2 regions of the Kribbella italica genome follow, and region 1 is predicted to be linked to the other one. Evidence: riboswitches for the same ligand, from Rfam matches in the RefSeq annotation. Region 1 holds a riboswitch; the other holds the start of a gene.

Region 1 (7,060 bases):
ACCGCTCAACCACAATCGCTCGCATCCCGCCATCCTCAGGCCACTCCACCCCGCACCGCTACCCGACCCGGATCTCCACCACTCACCAACCACCCCGGGCCCCGCCTCCCCAGGCGTGAACCAACCGTGTCAACTCTCGCAGACAAGGGTTGGTGAGTGGTGCAGATACCGCAGCGGCGCCTGATCCGTGGTGCACCTCGGCCCGTCCGTCTCTTAGGATCGCGAGGTGCCTGAGAATCCCGAGTTCGACCACCTGTTGCACTGCGTGCCGGACGTCGCCGCCGGCGCCGAGGCCTACACCGCCGCCGGACTGCCGGCGCACGTGAACCCGCCGTACCTCGGTTTCCAGAACGCCGGGTGGCGTCTCGACGAGCGGTACCTGGAGATCCTCACGATCGTCGACGCCGACGAGTTCGCGACGTCGCCGTTCGGGGTGTCGACGATCTCCTGGCAACCGACGATCAACCAGCTGATCGCCGCCGGTGGTGGCGCGCTGAACTTCGCGATCAACGTCACCGACGTCACGGCGACCCAGGAACGGCTGCTGGAGCAGGGCGTTCCGTGCCAGCTGCACACGTTCACCCGCGAGGGATCGCCGGTCTCCTTCCAGGAGCTGATCCTGCTCGACGCCCCGGCGTGGGCGCCGTTCTTCATCACCTACACGCCCGACCGCGTCACCCTGGTCAAGCAGTACGCCGCGCACCTGGTCGACCGTGGCGCGCACGACCTGACCGCCTTCGTCATCGAGACGCCTGACCCCCAAGAAGCAGCACGCTGGCTCAGCGAGCTGACCGAGCTTCCGGTGAACGACACCAAAGTCGAGCTGCCCGGCGGCGCGGTGTGGTTCGAGGAGGGTCCGGCCGACCGTCTCACGGCGCTCGTGCTCACCGACCGGCCGCTGACCAAGCAGATCCTCGGCCTGGAGCTCCGCGGTGTTTCGTGAGGCCCGCACCGAAGACTTCACGGCGATCGCCGGCCTCTACCACCAACTGCACCCCGAGGAGCCGGTGCTGACCGACCGCTCGGGCTTCGACCGGATCCTCGCGTCGGAGGCGTTCCGGTTGTCCGTGCTCGAGGTGGACGGCGACGTCGTCGCGACGACGTACCTGAACCTGGTCCCGAACCTCACGCGCGGCAGCAGACCGTACGCCGTGGTCGAGAACGTGGTCGTCGAGGAGAGCCGCCGCGGCACCGGGCTCGGCCAGCAGATCATGGCGGGCACGCTGCAAGCGGCGTGGGACGCCGGGTGCTACAAGGTGATGCTGATGACCGGCTCGAAGCGTGAGTCCACGCACGCGTTCTACCGGGCCTGCGGATTCCGCGACGACGTGAAGCAGGCGTTCCAGGCGCGCCCGCCGGCCTAGAAACGCCGAAGCACCCCTCGGGATCGAGGGGTGCTTCGGAGGAAGTTCAGCAGCCGCCGGCCACGGCCGGGATGATCGAGACCTGCCCGCCGTCCTTGATCGCGGTCTGCAGTCCCTCGGAGAACCGGACGTCGTCGTTGTCGACGTACACGTTGACGAAGCGGCGCAGCTCGCCCGAGTCGTCCAGCACCCGGCTCTTGATGCCCGGGTACGACGAGTCGAGCGACTCCAGCACCTCGCTCAGGGTCGAGCCTTCGACGGAGACCTCGGACGCGCCCTGGGTGTAGGGCCGCAGGATGGTCGGGACGCGGACACTGACGCTCACTGCAGACCTGCCTTCACGAAGGCGTCGTACGACGCGGGAATGGTCACCTTCGGGCCGACCCGGTCGGCCACCGCGTCGAGCGTCTTCAGCCCGTCGCCGGAGTTGATGATCACCGTCTCGGCCTCGGGGTCGAGCTGCCCGGTGGCGATCAGCTTCTTCAGCGTCGCGACGGTCACCCCGCCCGCGGTCTCGGTGAAGATGCCCTCGGTCCGGGCCAGCAGCTGGATGCCCTCGACGACCTCTTCGTCGCTGACGTCCTCGATCACACCACCGGTCCGGCGGGCGACGTCGAGCACGTACGGCCCGTCGGCCGGGTTGCCGATCGCCAGCGACTTCGCGATCGTGTCCGGCTTCACCGGCTTGACCACGTCGTGCCCGTCGCGGAACGCCTGCGCCACCGGCGAGCAGCCGGTCGCCTGGGCGCCGTAGATCTTGTAGTCGGTCGCGTCGACCAGGCCCAGCTTGCCGAGCTCGGTGAAGCCCTTGTCGATCTTGGTCAGCTGCGAACCGGACGCGACCGGGATGACGACCTGCTGCGGGATCCGCCAGCCGAGCTGCTCGGCGATCTCGAACGCGAGCGTCTTGGAGCCCTCGGAGTAGTACGGCCGCACGTTCACGTTGACGAACGCCCAGCCGTCCTCCTCGCCGGCGATCTCCGAGGCGAGCTTGTTCACGTCGTCGTAGTTGCCCTCGACGGCGACCAGCGTCCCGCCGTACACGGCGGTGGTGATGATCTTGGGGCGCTCGAGGTCCTTCGGGATGAAGACGACCGAGCGGATACCGGCCCGGGCGGCGGCCGCGGCGACGGCGTTGGCCAGGTTTCCGGTCGAGGGGCAGGCGAAGACCTTCATGCCCAGCTCACGGGTGGCGCTCAGGGCACTCGCGACCACACGGTCCTTGAAGGAGTGCGTGGGGTTGCCCGAGTCGTCCTTCACCCAGAGCTTGCGCAGGCCCAGCTCGCGGGCCAGGTTGCCGGCGTCGATCAGCCGGGTGTAGCCCGGCTCGGTGTTCGGGTAGCTGGCCACGTCGACGGGGACGGGCAGCAGCGGCTGGTAGCGCCAGATGTTCTTGGGTCCGGCCTCGATCTGCTCGCGGGTGATGGCCGGGAACTCGTACCCGACCTCCAGCGGACCGAAGCACTCCATACACGCGTAGAACGGGCCGAGCTCGGACTTCGCCCCGCAGGCCCGGCAGCTCAGGTGCGTACCGTTGCCGAAGGCCCCTTCACGGATGGTGTGCGGGGTGGTGGCGGTCTGGCTCATGGAGAGGTTCCTCCTCATCTTCCCCGGGCGCCGGATCTCGGCGTGGGACGGATTTGGCACCGGTCCACCGCGAGCACCCCAGGACGGGGCCTCCACGGGGAGGGTTGCCGGGACTTCAACGGGCCGTTTCCCTCAGTCCCTCTGGATGAGCAGGTTCGAGGTTACCCAATCGGGTCCATATTGTGTCCTGTGATCCCACCATCCGAGACGGCCGGTCTCAGCCCGGACGACGCTCCCGGAAGGTCCGCCGGTACGCCGACGGCGACGTCTTCACCGCCTTCGCGAAGTGGTGCCGGAACGTCACCGGCGTCGCGAACCCGGCGGCCAGCGCGATCTCCTCGACCGGCGCGTCCCCGGTCTCCAGCATCGCCAGCGCGGCCTGGATCCGCTGGGCGATCAGCCACCTGGCGGGCGTCGTACCGGTCTCGCGGGTGAAGTGCCGCAGGTAGGTCCGCGGCGACAGCCCGGCCTCGCGGGCCAGATCCGGTACGCCGATCGGCTCGGCGAGGTGCTCCAGCGCCCAGCCGAGGCTGCGGGCGACCGGGGCGTCGATCGGGTCGGGCGGCATCGGGGACTCGATGTACTGCGCCTGGCCGCCGGACCGGTAGGGCTGGATGACCAGGCGCCGGGCGACCGCGTTCGCGACGGCGGCGCCGAGGTCCTTGCGGACGAGGTGCAGCGCGAGATCGAGGCCGGCCGCGCAGCCGGCACTGGTCAAGACGTCGCCCTCGTCGGTGTAGAGCGGCTCGGGGTCGACCTTGATCGCCGGGTAACGCTCGCGGAGCTGGTCGGCGTACCGCCAGTGCGTGGTCGCGCGGCGGCCGTCGAGCAGACCGGCAGCGGCCAGCGCGAAGGCGCCGGAGCAGATCGACACGATCCGGGCGCCGCGGGTGTGGGCGCGCCGAAGGGCCTCGACGAGCTGCGGGGAGATGGTTTGCGCCGGGTTGGCGATGCTCGGCACGACGACCGTGTCCGCGGCGGCGAAGTCCTCGAGCCCGTACGGCGTACTGAGTGTCGCGCCGCCGATCACGCGGATCGGGTCCGGGGTCTCGGTGCAGACCTTCAGCTCGTACCAGGGCTCGTCGATGTCAGGCCAGACCAGGCCGAACACCTCGATCACGATGCCGGCCTCGAAGGCGGTCATGCCGTCGTACGCGAGCACGGAGACGGTTCGCTGGGGCATGTCGTAATCTTAGCGGTCAGCGTCCTTTGCGCCACTTCTGCGGTCGCGCCGAAGCTCGGACGATGGAGTCATGTTCGAGAAGCTGAAGGACTTTCTGGCCGGGATCCACGCCGCGTCCGCCGTCCGGCACGGGGTCGAGCCCCCGGCGCGAGCACGCAACCGGCCGGCTCCGGCCTACGGTCCGGCGCCGCGTGTCCGCGGCCGAGCGCCCCGGGTCCCGGACGTGCACCACTGACCAACCTCGCCATCCACGGCGTGTCGCCCCCCGACACGCCGTCCGCGCGGAGGTTGGACAGTGGTGCACATCGCGGTCAGGCCTCGCGGTGGTGTTCGAGCATCCGCATCAGCGGGGTCGCCGCGATGCCGTGCACCACCACGCTGAGCACGACGGTGAAGCCGACCGTCGCCCAGAGCCAGGGCAGGTCGTCGGCGAAGTCCGAACCGGCGTACGCGAGGTAGAAGATCGAGCCGACACCCCGGACGCCGAACGACGCCGTGACCCAGCGCTCGGAGCGGCGCATCGGTGTCTTGCGCAGGCTGAGCCAGGCGGTCAGCGGGCGGATGACGACGATCAGGGCGACGCCGATCGCGATGCCGGTCAGGTCGAGCGGTTTGAGCAGTCCGCCGGTCACCGCGACGCCGAGCAGCAGCAGGATTCCCCAGGTCAGGATGTGTTCGAGCTGCTCGAGGAAACCGTGCAGGTCCTCGTGGAAGTCGTGCCCGCGTTCCTGGTTGCGCAGAGTCAGAGCGGCGACGAAGACGGCGAGAAAGCCGTACCCGTGCAGCACTTCCGCGAGCCCGTAGACGCCGAGCGTCATCGCCAGGGCGAGCACGGGCTCCCGCGAATCCGCCAGCCGGAAGCTCGGCGACGGCGCCGAGAACGCCATCCGCCCCAGCAGCCAGCCCGCGCCGACGCCGATCGCGACGCCGATCACCGTCTTGCCGACGAGGTCCCAGGCCAGCCACTCCAGCCCCCAGTCGCCGAGTGCGCCCTTGGTCGCGGCGAAGATCGCCAGGTACACCAGCGGAAACGCCAGCCCGTCGTTCAGCCCGGCCTCGGAGGTCAGCGCGAACCGAACCTCGTCGTCCTCCTCCGGCTCGGCCCCTTCACCGGTCGTCGGCCCCTGCACCTGCACGTCGGACGCCAGCACCGGATCGGTCGGCGCCAGCACGGCGCCGATCAGCAGCGCCACCGCCGGCGCCAGCCCCAGCAACCACCCCAGCCCCGCCACCGCGGCAACACACGCCGGCATCGCCACGAACAGCAGCCGCCACGTCACCTTCCACCGCCGCCACCCGATCGGCCGATCGATCGCCAGCCCGACGCCCATCAGCGCCACCAGAATCGTCAACTCCGCCAGATGCTCGGTCAGCCCCGGCTCGGCGATCGGACTCAGCTTCCCCCGGTCCACCACGAACCCCAGCAACAACCCCGCCCCGAGAAACGCGATCGGCGCCGACACGGCGTACCGCCTCAGCAGCCGCGGCAGAACAGCCCCCACCAGCAGCGCAAGCCCCGCCACCAGGTACAGCCCGTCCCCGTCGATCCGCATGATGGGAACCTAGTGCCCACCCACCCGGCCAGGACTCGCCCCACACCGGGTGACACAGGACACCTGAAAGAGCTAAAGGCGGAGAGCTGAGGTGAGGCTAACGACAATGCGGCCGAGCAGGTGGCCTGTGGCTAAGACCGCTCCGGCCGGAAAACAGTGAGAAGTGAATGCCCGGCAAGCTCAACCCCAGCCAGCACGTCTCCGGGCAGGCACCCGCAGCCAGCACGTCTCCAGGCAGGCACCCGCAGCCAGCACGTCTCCAGGCAGGCACCCGCAGCCAGCACGTCTCCAGGCAGGCACCCGCAGCCAGCACACCTCCAGGCAGGCACCCGCAGCCAGCACACCTCCAGGCAGGCACCCGCAGCCAGCACACCTCCAGGCAGGCTCCGCACCAAACTCTTTCCGGCCGGCGCGGCTTCAGCCACCGGCCTCGTGCTCGGCCGCATGGCCGCCGGGCTCAGCCACCACTCTCACCGCAAGCGGTGGGTGGCTCCTGGGGTGTGGGTGGGAAGCGACTTGCGGGGACCGTAGCGGGGGTGGGTGATGCCGGCCAGCTGCAGCAGCGCCTGGACTCGGAAGCGGTGGCCCCGGTAGGGCTCGATGAGTTCGGCCGTGGCGTCGTCGTCGAGCTCTTCGCCGGTGAGGGCGTACGACACGTTGCGGGATACGTGATAGTCGGCGAAGGAGAACGCGTCCGCGTCGCCGTGGGCTCGTTGGCGGACCTCGGCGGCGGTCCAGACGCCGACACCAGGTAAAGACCTCAGGCGGCGCTCGATCTCGGACGAGTCGGACAGCTCCAACGTGCGTTCGAGAGCGCGCGCTCGGGTGGCAGCAGTGATGACAACCCGCGAACGCCGGCCTTCCACACCGGCGCGTAGCCACTGCCACGACGGAATCAGGCGCCACTCCTCCGGCGACGGCGGGACCATCAGCACGCGCCCGTCAGGAGCGACCGGCCCCGGCGCCGGTTCGCCGTACTCGCGCAGCAGCACCCGCCAAGCACGGAACGCCTCCTTGCCGGTGACGACCTGCTCGATCCCCGCCGCGGCCATCGCCTCGAACACCGCACGCGTCCGCGGCACCCGGAAGTGCGGGAACCGCCGCGCCGCGTCAACCAACGGCTGATGCTCGGCCAACGGCGAAAACCCGTCCCACGAGTCCGCCTCCCCCAGCAATTCCGGCACCCCGTCCAACGCCCACGCCGAACCAGGCCCCCAAGCCTCGGCCTCCACCTCGCCCACCGTCGCGTACGGCGTCAGCCGCAGCAGCACCGGCCCATCCGGAGTCCGCGTCGCCCGCCACACCGTCCGCCGCCCAGGCTCGACGACGTACGCCGGATCCCCCGGCCCCTTCCGCAACCCACCGATCACCTG
Region 2 (7,060 bases), 6.7 Mb from region 1:
CCGCCCCGCCGCGCACCCGGTTGTGCCGCTGGGCCACAGCTCGGTCGGTGTAGCGTCGTTTGTCGGGGCTGATCACGCCCAGTTCCCGATGAAAGGCGAGCTGAGGCCAACCAAAAGGGCGCGGCCGGCATCCGACCTACTGGGGTCGAGACGAAGGTGGGCGTACCGAGGTGAAGAACGTGCGAGTCCGGCTGATCGTGTTGGTGGCCGGGCTGACGGTGGCTGCGGTGACGGCCGGGGCGACGTTGGCGGTTCGGAGGGTTCCGCATGACAGTCTCGACGCGGCCGGACCGCTGAGTGGGACGCCGTCGGCGGCGGCCTCGGGGACGGCGTCGGTTCCCGCTGATGTGAAGGTCGATCTCGCCAAGCTCCCTCAAGGGCAGGGGCCGCAGATGGCTTTTCTGGTTGACCGGGTTGTCCGCGGTGGGACCGGGCCGGTGGCCAGTGTTCCGGGCAAGCAGCCGATCGAGCAGGTGGTTCGGTTCGGTGGTGGTCTGCTCACGATTCTTTCCACCGGCGACGTGACGACCGAGCTCCGGAGGATCGAGCCGTACGCCGAGGCGTTCAGCCCCGGTCGGGTTGCCGGTGTGAGCAGCCTGGTGGCGTCGGCCGAGGAGGACCTCGCCGCGTACGCCGTGGACGGCCAGAGCGCGGTCTACTGGCTCGACTCGCGGGACACCGAGCTGGTTCAGCGGTCGCTGAAGCGGCCCGAGTACGGGCGTACGCAGGTGCTGGCCGTGCGTGGCGACCTCGTCTACTTCAGTGCCGAGGGCAAGGGGTACCCGGCGCCGGAGACGTACTACCGGTGGGACTCCAAGTCCGGGAAGGTGACGGCGGTGACGACCGTCCGCGGGTTCGAAGGACTCAACACGGCCGGCACCGCGGCGGCCGACTTCATCAGTGGCGCGGCCCAGACCTTCTGCAGTGCGGTCACCGAGCTCGACACCGGGAAGCGCAAGTTCCGGACCTGCAAGTACTCGCTGGACGGGTTCACTCCCGACGACCAGACCGTCGTGGCCAGCGAGGACTTCCGCGGCGGCGGCGCCGAGGCCTTCACTGCCGCGCTGGACGCGAACAACGGCCACGTACGGCGGCAGTGGGTCGGTGTCCAGTTCGTGATGGCCGTGGCCGAGGACGACGACCACATCCTGATGGTGGTCGACACCGGCGAGGACACTCCGGTCGGGATCATCCGGTGCAGCATCGGGGATGGGACCTGCGAGACGGCGCTACCTAGAGACCGGTACGGCCGCGGCAACGTGCAGCTGCTCGGCGCCCGGACCTGATCAGGTACGCCGAAGCCTGAGCACCTGCCAGACGAGCACGTACAGGACCAGCGCCGCGACGGCACCGGACGCCAGACCGCTGAGCGCGAACCGTACGACGGCCTCACCGACCAGGTCGTCGGAGTCGGCGGCAGCACGACGTACCGAGACGACGGCGAAGGCCAGCGCGAGAATGCAGGCCGCGGCCAGTACGCCGTACCGGGCAGCCGGTGCGAGCCCGTCCCCCACCGGCCGAGCGGTCGTGCGGCGCCACCAGAAGACCAGGTAGATGGCGATGGCCAGTACGCCGCCGATGCTGCTGACGTACTGGAGCACCCGGTTGACGTCCCACGCCGGTGTGATCGAAGTACTCAGGAACGACCAGTGCTGGACGAAGTAGCCGTCGCCGTGGGTGAAGGAGTCCCACACCACGTGGGTCAGGCCGCCGAGGAACAGCGACACGACGGTCCACAGCACGCTCGGCCGCTCAGCAACAGCGAATCGGCCGGCCAGCGACGGCGGAGCCAGGGCCACCAGCGGACGCCGGAGGATCAGCTGGTAGACCAGCAGGGCCAGGAGCGCCAGCAGCGGGTCCAGCCAGAACGCCGAGCTGAACTCGTGGGTGAGAGTCAGCGTCAGGTTCCCGTTGATGTGCCGCGTGGCGAAGGTGTAGAGCGGCCCGATGTACAGCAGATCGGGCGCGAGCGCGCCGGCCACCAGCGCCGACGGCACGAACGGATGCCGCAGCAGCGGGAGGACGGCGGCCGGGTGGGCGAGCGGGAAAGGCACGGCCGCAGCGTAAGTGCTTAGGGGCTCGGAGCAACTGTCGGGGTCGCCGTGACGAGCCCCGGCTCAGGCCCCGGTGACCCCGTCCAGGTGCTCCCGCAGGAGGTCGGCGTGCCCGCAGTGGCGGGCGTACTCCCCGATCAGGTGGATGTAGATCATCCGCAGCGAGGACTCCTCCCCCGAGAACGTGAACCGATCGTCCAGCGACCGCCCGGCGGCCGCCTCGTCGGACAGCTTCCACTCCTCGATCAGGGCCTCGTACGACGCCTGCGCGTCGGCCGCGTCGATCAGCTCGAAGTCCGCGTCCTTGCCGAGCGCCGGGTCGAAGACCGGCGACGCCGGTACGTCGGCGAAGTGGATCCGGAACCAGATCCGCTCGACCTTCCGCGCGTGCCGGATCAGCCCGAGCAGCGACAGCGTCGACGGCGGAGCACTCCGCTCGGCCAGCTGCTCACCACGAAGACCCGCGCACTTGTAGAGCAGGGTGTGACGGTAGAAGTCCAGGTAGCCGGCGAGCAGCTCGCGCTCGGGAGCCACGAGCGATCCGGTCGGCCGGTCGACGGCAGGGGCGGTCCAGGTCATCCGCGCATCCTCCCCCGCCGGCACCTCAGTCCGCATCCAGATATCTGAGGCCCTGCTTCAGGTAAGTCCGAGGATTCGTGTCGAGCCGCGAGGCCCAGGCCGGATCGGTCTCGCCGCGCAGCCACGCGTACCGCGCCAGCGCGTACCCGTACATCGCCTCGGTCAGGTACCCGAGCCGGCTGGTCCGCCACCCGGTCGTCGACCGGCTGTACTCGAAAGCGGCATTCGCGCTGAACACACCGAAGCCGAAGAAGACCGTGAACAGATCGGTCATCGGCTCGTCGTCGCGCAGATCCGGATCGCGCCGCCCCTCGCCCAGCAGCCGCTCGTGCCCCAACTCGTGCGCGATCGTCGCCACCAGCGCGACCGGCTCCCGCGCCTTGGCCATCTCGACCGTGATCACCGACACACCCTCACGCCGCCGCCAGTGCGCCGCGGCTCCACGCGACCGCATCTCCACCGGCAGCCCGTCGATCAGGTCGTCCATCGCGTCGTCCGGCTCGAGCTCCAGCACCACCCGCTCGACCGGTACGCCGACCAGCCCCGCGACGGTCGCGTAGACGGCGCGCACATCCGCCTCGGACCCGGCGTACCCAGGCGGGAAGAACGACGCCGAAGGCAGCACCACCGGACGCTCCAGCACGTTGGATCCGAACGACTCGACGAGCCAGTCGAGCGACTCCTCGATCCACACCTGCTCCTCGGCCCGGACCGGGCATTTCGGCCGTCCCCACCAAGCCATCCGACACCACCCCCTGCCCCTCAGATGCCCCAGACCCGCCGCGAGGTTCCCATCTCACGATATGGCGGAGAATCTCAAAATCCGGGATAGCTGCTAGCGCATCCACCGGTCCGTTGCTTATCGTCGTCGGCAGGTCATGAGAGCCAGCGACAAGCCCCGGCTAGCTGGACGGCAACCCTCCACCGCGGTGGGGTGCCCCGGGTGAGGACCAGGCCGTGCGGACACCCCGTTCGGCAAGTGCGGACATCCGGGAGCAGCAGCATGTCGATCCTCTCCATCCTCGAGCCGGCCAACACCACGGCGACCCGCCAGGCCGTCACCCGGCTCACCACCGGCAGCATCCCCGCCACCGTCGGCGCCGACCTCCTGGTCCCGCTGGCCGACGGCCGGGTCACCGACTACGCGAACTTCGACCACGGCGCCAGCGCGCCCTGTCTGGAGTCGGTACGCCGTGCGGTCGAGGCCGCGCTGCCGTCGTACGCGTCGGTGCACCGCGGCAACGGGTACGCCTCCCGGATCACCACGCAGTGGTACGAGCGGGCCCGCGCCGAGGTGCACTCGTTCGTCGGCGCTCGCGAGGACGACCAGGTGATCTTCACCCGGCAGACCACCGACGCGCTCAACCTGCTCGCCAAGGCGCTGCCCGCCGACGCGACCGTGATCGTCTTCGAGTCCGAGCACCACGCCGCCCTCCTCCCCTGGCCGGCCGAGCGGACCGTCCGGCTCGCGGCTCCGTCCACCACCACCGGTGCGGTCACTGCTGTCGCCGACGCACTGCGCCAAGCGCCCGAGGGCCCGCGGCTGGTCGTCGTGACTGGTGCGAGCAACGTGACCGGCGAGATCTTCCCGATCGCTGAGCTGGCCGCCGTGGCCCGTGCGCACGGCGCCCGGATCTGTCTGGACGCCGCGCAGCTCGCACCGCACCGTGAGGTCGACATCGCCGAGCTGGACGTCGACTGGGTCGCCCTTTCCGGCCACAAGCTCTACGCCCCGTACGGCGCCGGCGCGCTGATCGGCCGGGCCGACTGGCTCAACGCGGCCGACCCCTACCTGTACGGCGGCGGCGCGACCGCCTCCGTCACCACCGAGGCCACGGTCTGGAACGAAGGCCCGGCCCGGCACGAGGGTGGCTCCCCCAACGTCATCGGCGCGATCGCCCTGGCCGCCGCGTGCGCCGCGATCAGCCAGCACCGCGAGGCGATCGAGCAGCACGAGCGCAGCTTGCTCGCGCGGCTGCGCACCGGCCTGGCGCAGATCGCCGGCGTCACGACGTACGACATCTTCGGCGCCGACGCCGACCGCGTGGGCACGGTCTGCTTCACCGTCGCCGGGATCAGCTCGACCATCACGAGCGCGGCGCTCTCGGCCGAGTACGGCATCGGCGTCCGCGACGGGAAGTTCTGCGCGCACCCGCTGGTCGGCCACCTGCTGCAGGACTCGCCGGAGCACGGTACGGCGGTGCGCGCGAGCCTCGGCCTCGGCACGAGCCGCGAGCACGTCGACCGCCTGGTCAGCGCGGTCCGCACGCTCGCGACCAAGGGCCTGAGCCGCAGCTACGAGGAGTCCGCGCACGGCTGCCAGCCGGCCGACGACCCGCGCGACCTCGAGGCCCCGCAGATCTGGTGAACCTCCACCACTCACCAACCCGCCGACGAAGGCCGATCCACCGCTCGGCGAGGCCATCGAAGGCGACCCAGCCAGCGGGTTGGTGAGTGCTACAGCTCCGGTGAAAGACCTGTGTGGTGAGCGGCGAACGCCAGCAGGTCGGCCCACTCCGAGGCGACCATGGCGGCGGGTTTCCCGAATCCGTGGCCGGTGTCGACCTCGATCCTGGTCAGCACCGGAGCGTCCCCCGCCTGCGCGTGCTGCAGCGCGGCGATGAACTTGTGGCTGTGCAGCGGCACCACCCGGTCGTCGTGGTCACCGGTGACCACGAGCGTCGCCGGGTACGTCGTACCGTCCCGCAGGTTGTGCAGGGGTGAGTAGGCCAGCAGGTCCTCGAACTGGGCCGGGTCGTCGGGCAGACCGTAGTCCGACGCCCAGCCTGCTCCCACGGTGAACAGGTGGAAGCGCAGCATGTCCAGTACGCCGACGCCCGGCAGTGCGACGGCGAAGAGGTCCGGCCGCTGCGCCATCACCGCTCCGACCAGCAGGCCGCCGTTGCTGCGTCCGTGGATCGCCAGCTGTGCCGGTGTGGTCACTCCACTGGAGAACAGGTGCTCGGCAACCGCGATGAAGTCGTCGAACACGTTCTGCTTGTTCGCCAGCCGCCCGGCGTCGTGCCACTCGCTGCCGAACTCGCCGCCGCCCCGCAGGTTGGTGACCACCAGCACTCCCCCAGCCGCCAGCCAGGCCGCCCAGCCCGGCCGGTAGTCGGCGAACACCGGGATGCGGAAGCCGCCGTACCCCCACTGCAGCGTCGGCCGCGGCGCATCGAACCCAAGGTCGCTACGGCTGATCAAGTAGTAGGGCACCGAACGGCCCGGCTCCACGCGGCGCTCCACGACAACAGCAGGAGGCGTGTAGGTCGCCCCCGCCGGGACCAGCTCGGGCAGTGCTCGCGCGGCCCCGTCGAGCACGAGATAAGCAACAGTCGGCTCGACAGAGGTCGAGAACCCGACGAACACCTCGTCAGACTTCACCGAAGAATTCAGCCCCACCAACCCACCAGCACCCACCTCGACCACCCGCGCGTCCCCACCGGAGACGTCGTACAGCGTCACCACCGGCTGCGCGTCGACCAGCGACACCGTCACCAGCCCACCAGCGGTCCCCCGCACCTCAACGAGCGTCGCCGCACTCTCCGGAATCACGTCCACGAACGACCCGGACAGATCACTCGACACCACCCGCCCGCGCGGCGCGTCCCGATCGGTCCGCAGGATCAGCCGGTCGCCGGACATCCGCACGAACAGCGCCTCGAAGGCGAACTCGTCGATCACCTTCACCGGCTCACCGAGCCCGCCGTCGACCAGCGGGTAAAGCCACAGCCGGGTCCGCGGGTCGGTCCCCTCGAAGATGTGCAGGACGACGTACCGGTCGTCCTCGGTGACGTCGACGTCGAAGTACAACCGTTCGTTCGGCAGCCGCAGGACCAGCTCGTCCTCGCTCTGCGGCGTGCCGATCCGGTGCAGCTTGAGCTCGCCGGCGCCGAGCGCCCGCGTCTCCGTCCCCTCGCTGCGACCGCCCGACGGGTAGTGCACGTACAAGTACGCCGAGGAGTCCGGCAGCCAGGTCGCCTCGCTGAACTTGGCCTCGCTCACCACGTCGTCGACCGGCGACCCGGTGGCGATGTCGAGCAGCCGGAACGTGATCCAGTCGCTGCCGCTCTCGTTGATGCCGTACGCGAAGTACTTGCCGTCCGGGCTGACCGTGAAGGTGCCGAGCGAGTCGGTGCCGTCGTCGGACAGCGTGTTCGGGTCGATCAGCACCCGGCCGCCGGCGAGCAGCTCGTCGAGCGACTCCGCGACGTACACCACGTCCTGCGCCTGGGTGCCGTCGTTGCGGCCGACGAAGTACCAGCCGGCCTTGCGCACCGGAACGCCGGCCCGCGGCCGCGCCAGGATCGCGCTCATCGTCTCCTGGAACCACGGCCGTTCGCCGTACGACGACAGCTCGGCCTCGGTGAACGCGTTCTGCCGCGTCACCCACTCCTTGGTCCCGGCCGAGTCCGGGTCCTCCAGCC

The links. A riboswitch is a leader RNA that binds a small molecule or an ion and turns the genes downstream of it on or off. The one in region 1 is predicted to bind S-adenosylmethionine.
Region 2: linked by a shared signal. The riboswitch ahead of HDA39_RS05765 (aminotransferase class V-fold PLP-dependent enzyme) and the one ahead of thrC (threonine synthase) in region 1 are both predicted to bind S-adenosylmethionine.

The regions. Positions count from the first base shown of each region.
Region 1 is NZ_JACHMY010000001.1:7,886,278-7,893,337, reverse strand. Features, by position in the region: gene HDA39_RS37025 (zinc-binding dehydrogenase) at 1-25, opposite strand, end outside; gene HDA39_RS37020 (VOC family protein) at 227-943, shown strand; gene HDA39_RS37015 (GNAT family N-acetyltransferase) at 933-1,364, shown strand; gene HDA39_RS37010 (ubiquitin-like small modifier protein 1) at 1,411-1,689, opposite strand; gene thrC (threonine synthase) at 1,686-2,951, opposite strand; SAM riboswitch class I at 2,963-3,103, opposite strand; gene HDA39_RS37000 (GlxA family transcriptional regulator) at 3,169-4,134, opposite strand; gene HDA39_RS36995 (hypothetical protein) at 4,205-4,369, shown strand; gene HDA39_RS36990 (cation:proton antiporter) at 4,446-5,687, opposite strand; gene HDA39_RS36985 (DNA-3-methyladenine glycosylase family protein) at 6,158-7,060, opposite strand, start outside.
Region 2 is NZ_JACHMY010000001.1:1,222,966-1,230,025, reverse strand. Features, by position in the region: gene HDA39_RS05785 (hypothetical protein) at 171-1,286, shown strand; gene HDA39_RS05780 (DUF4184 family protein) at 1,287-2,054, opposite strand; gene HDA39_RS05775 (DinB family protein) at 2,118-2,633, opposite strand; gene HDA39_RS05770 (hypothetical protein) at 2,659-3,375, opposite strand; SAM riboswitch class IV at 3,508-3,621, shown strand; gene HDA39_RS05765 (aminotransferase class V-fold PLP-dependent enzyme) at 3,637-5,001, shown strand; gene HDA39_RS05760 (prolyl oligopeptidase family serine peptidase) at 5,091-7,060, opposite strand, start outside.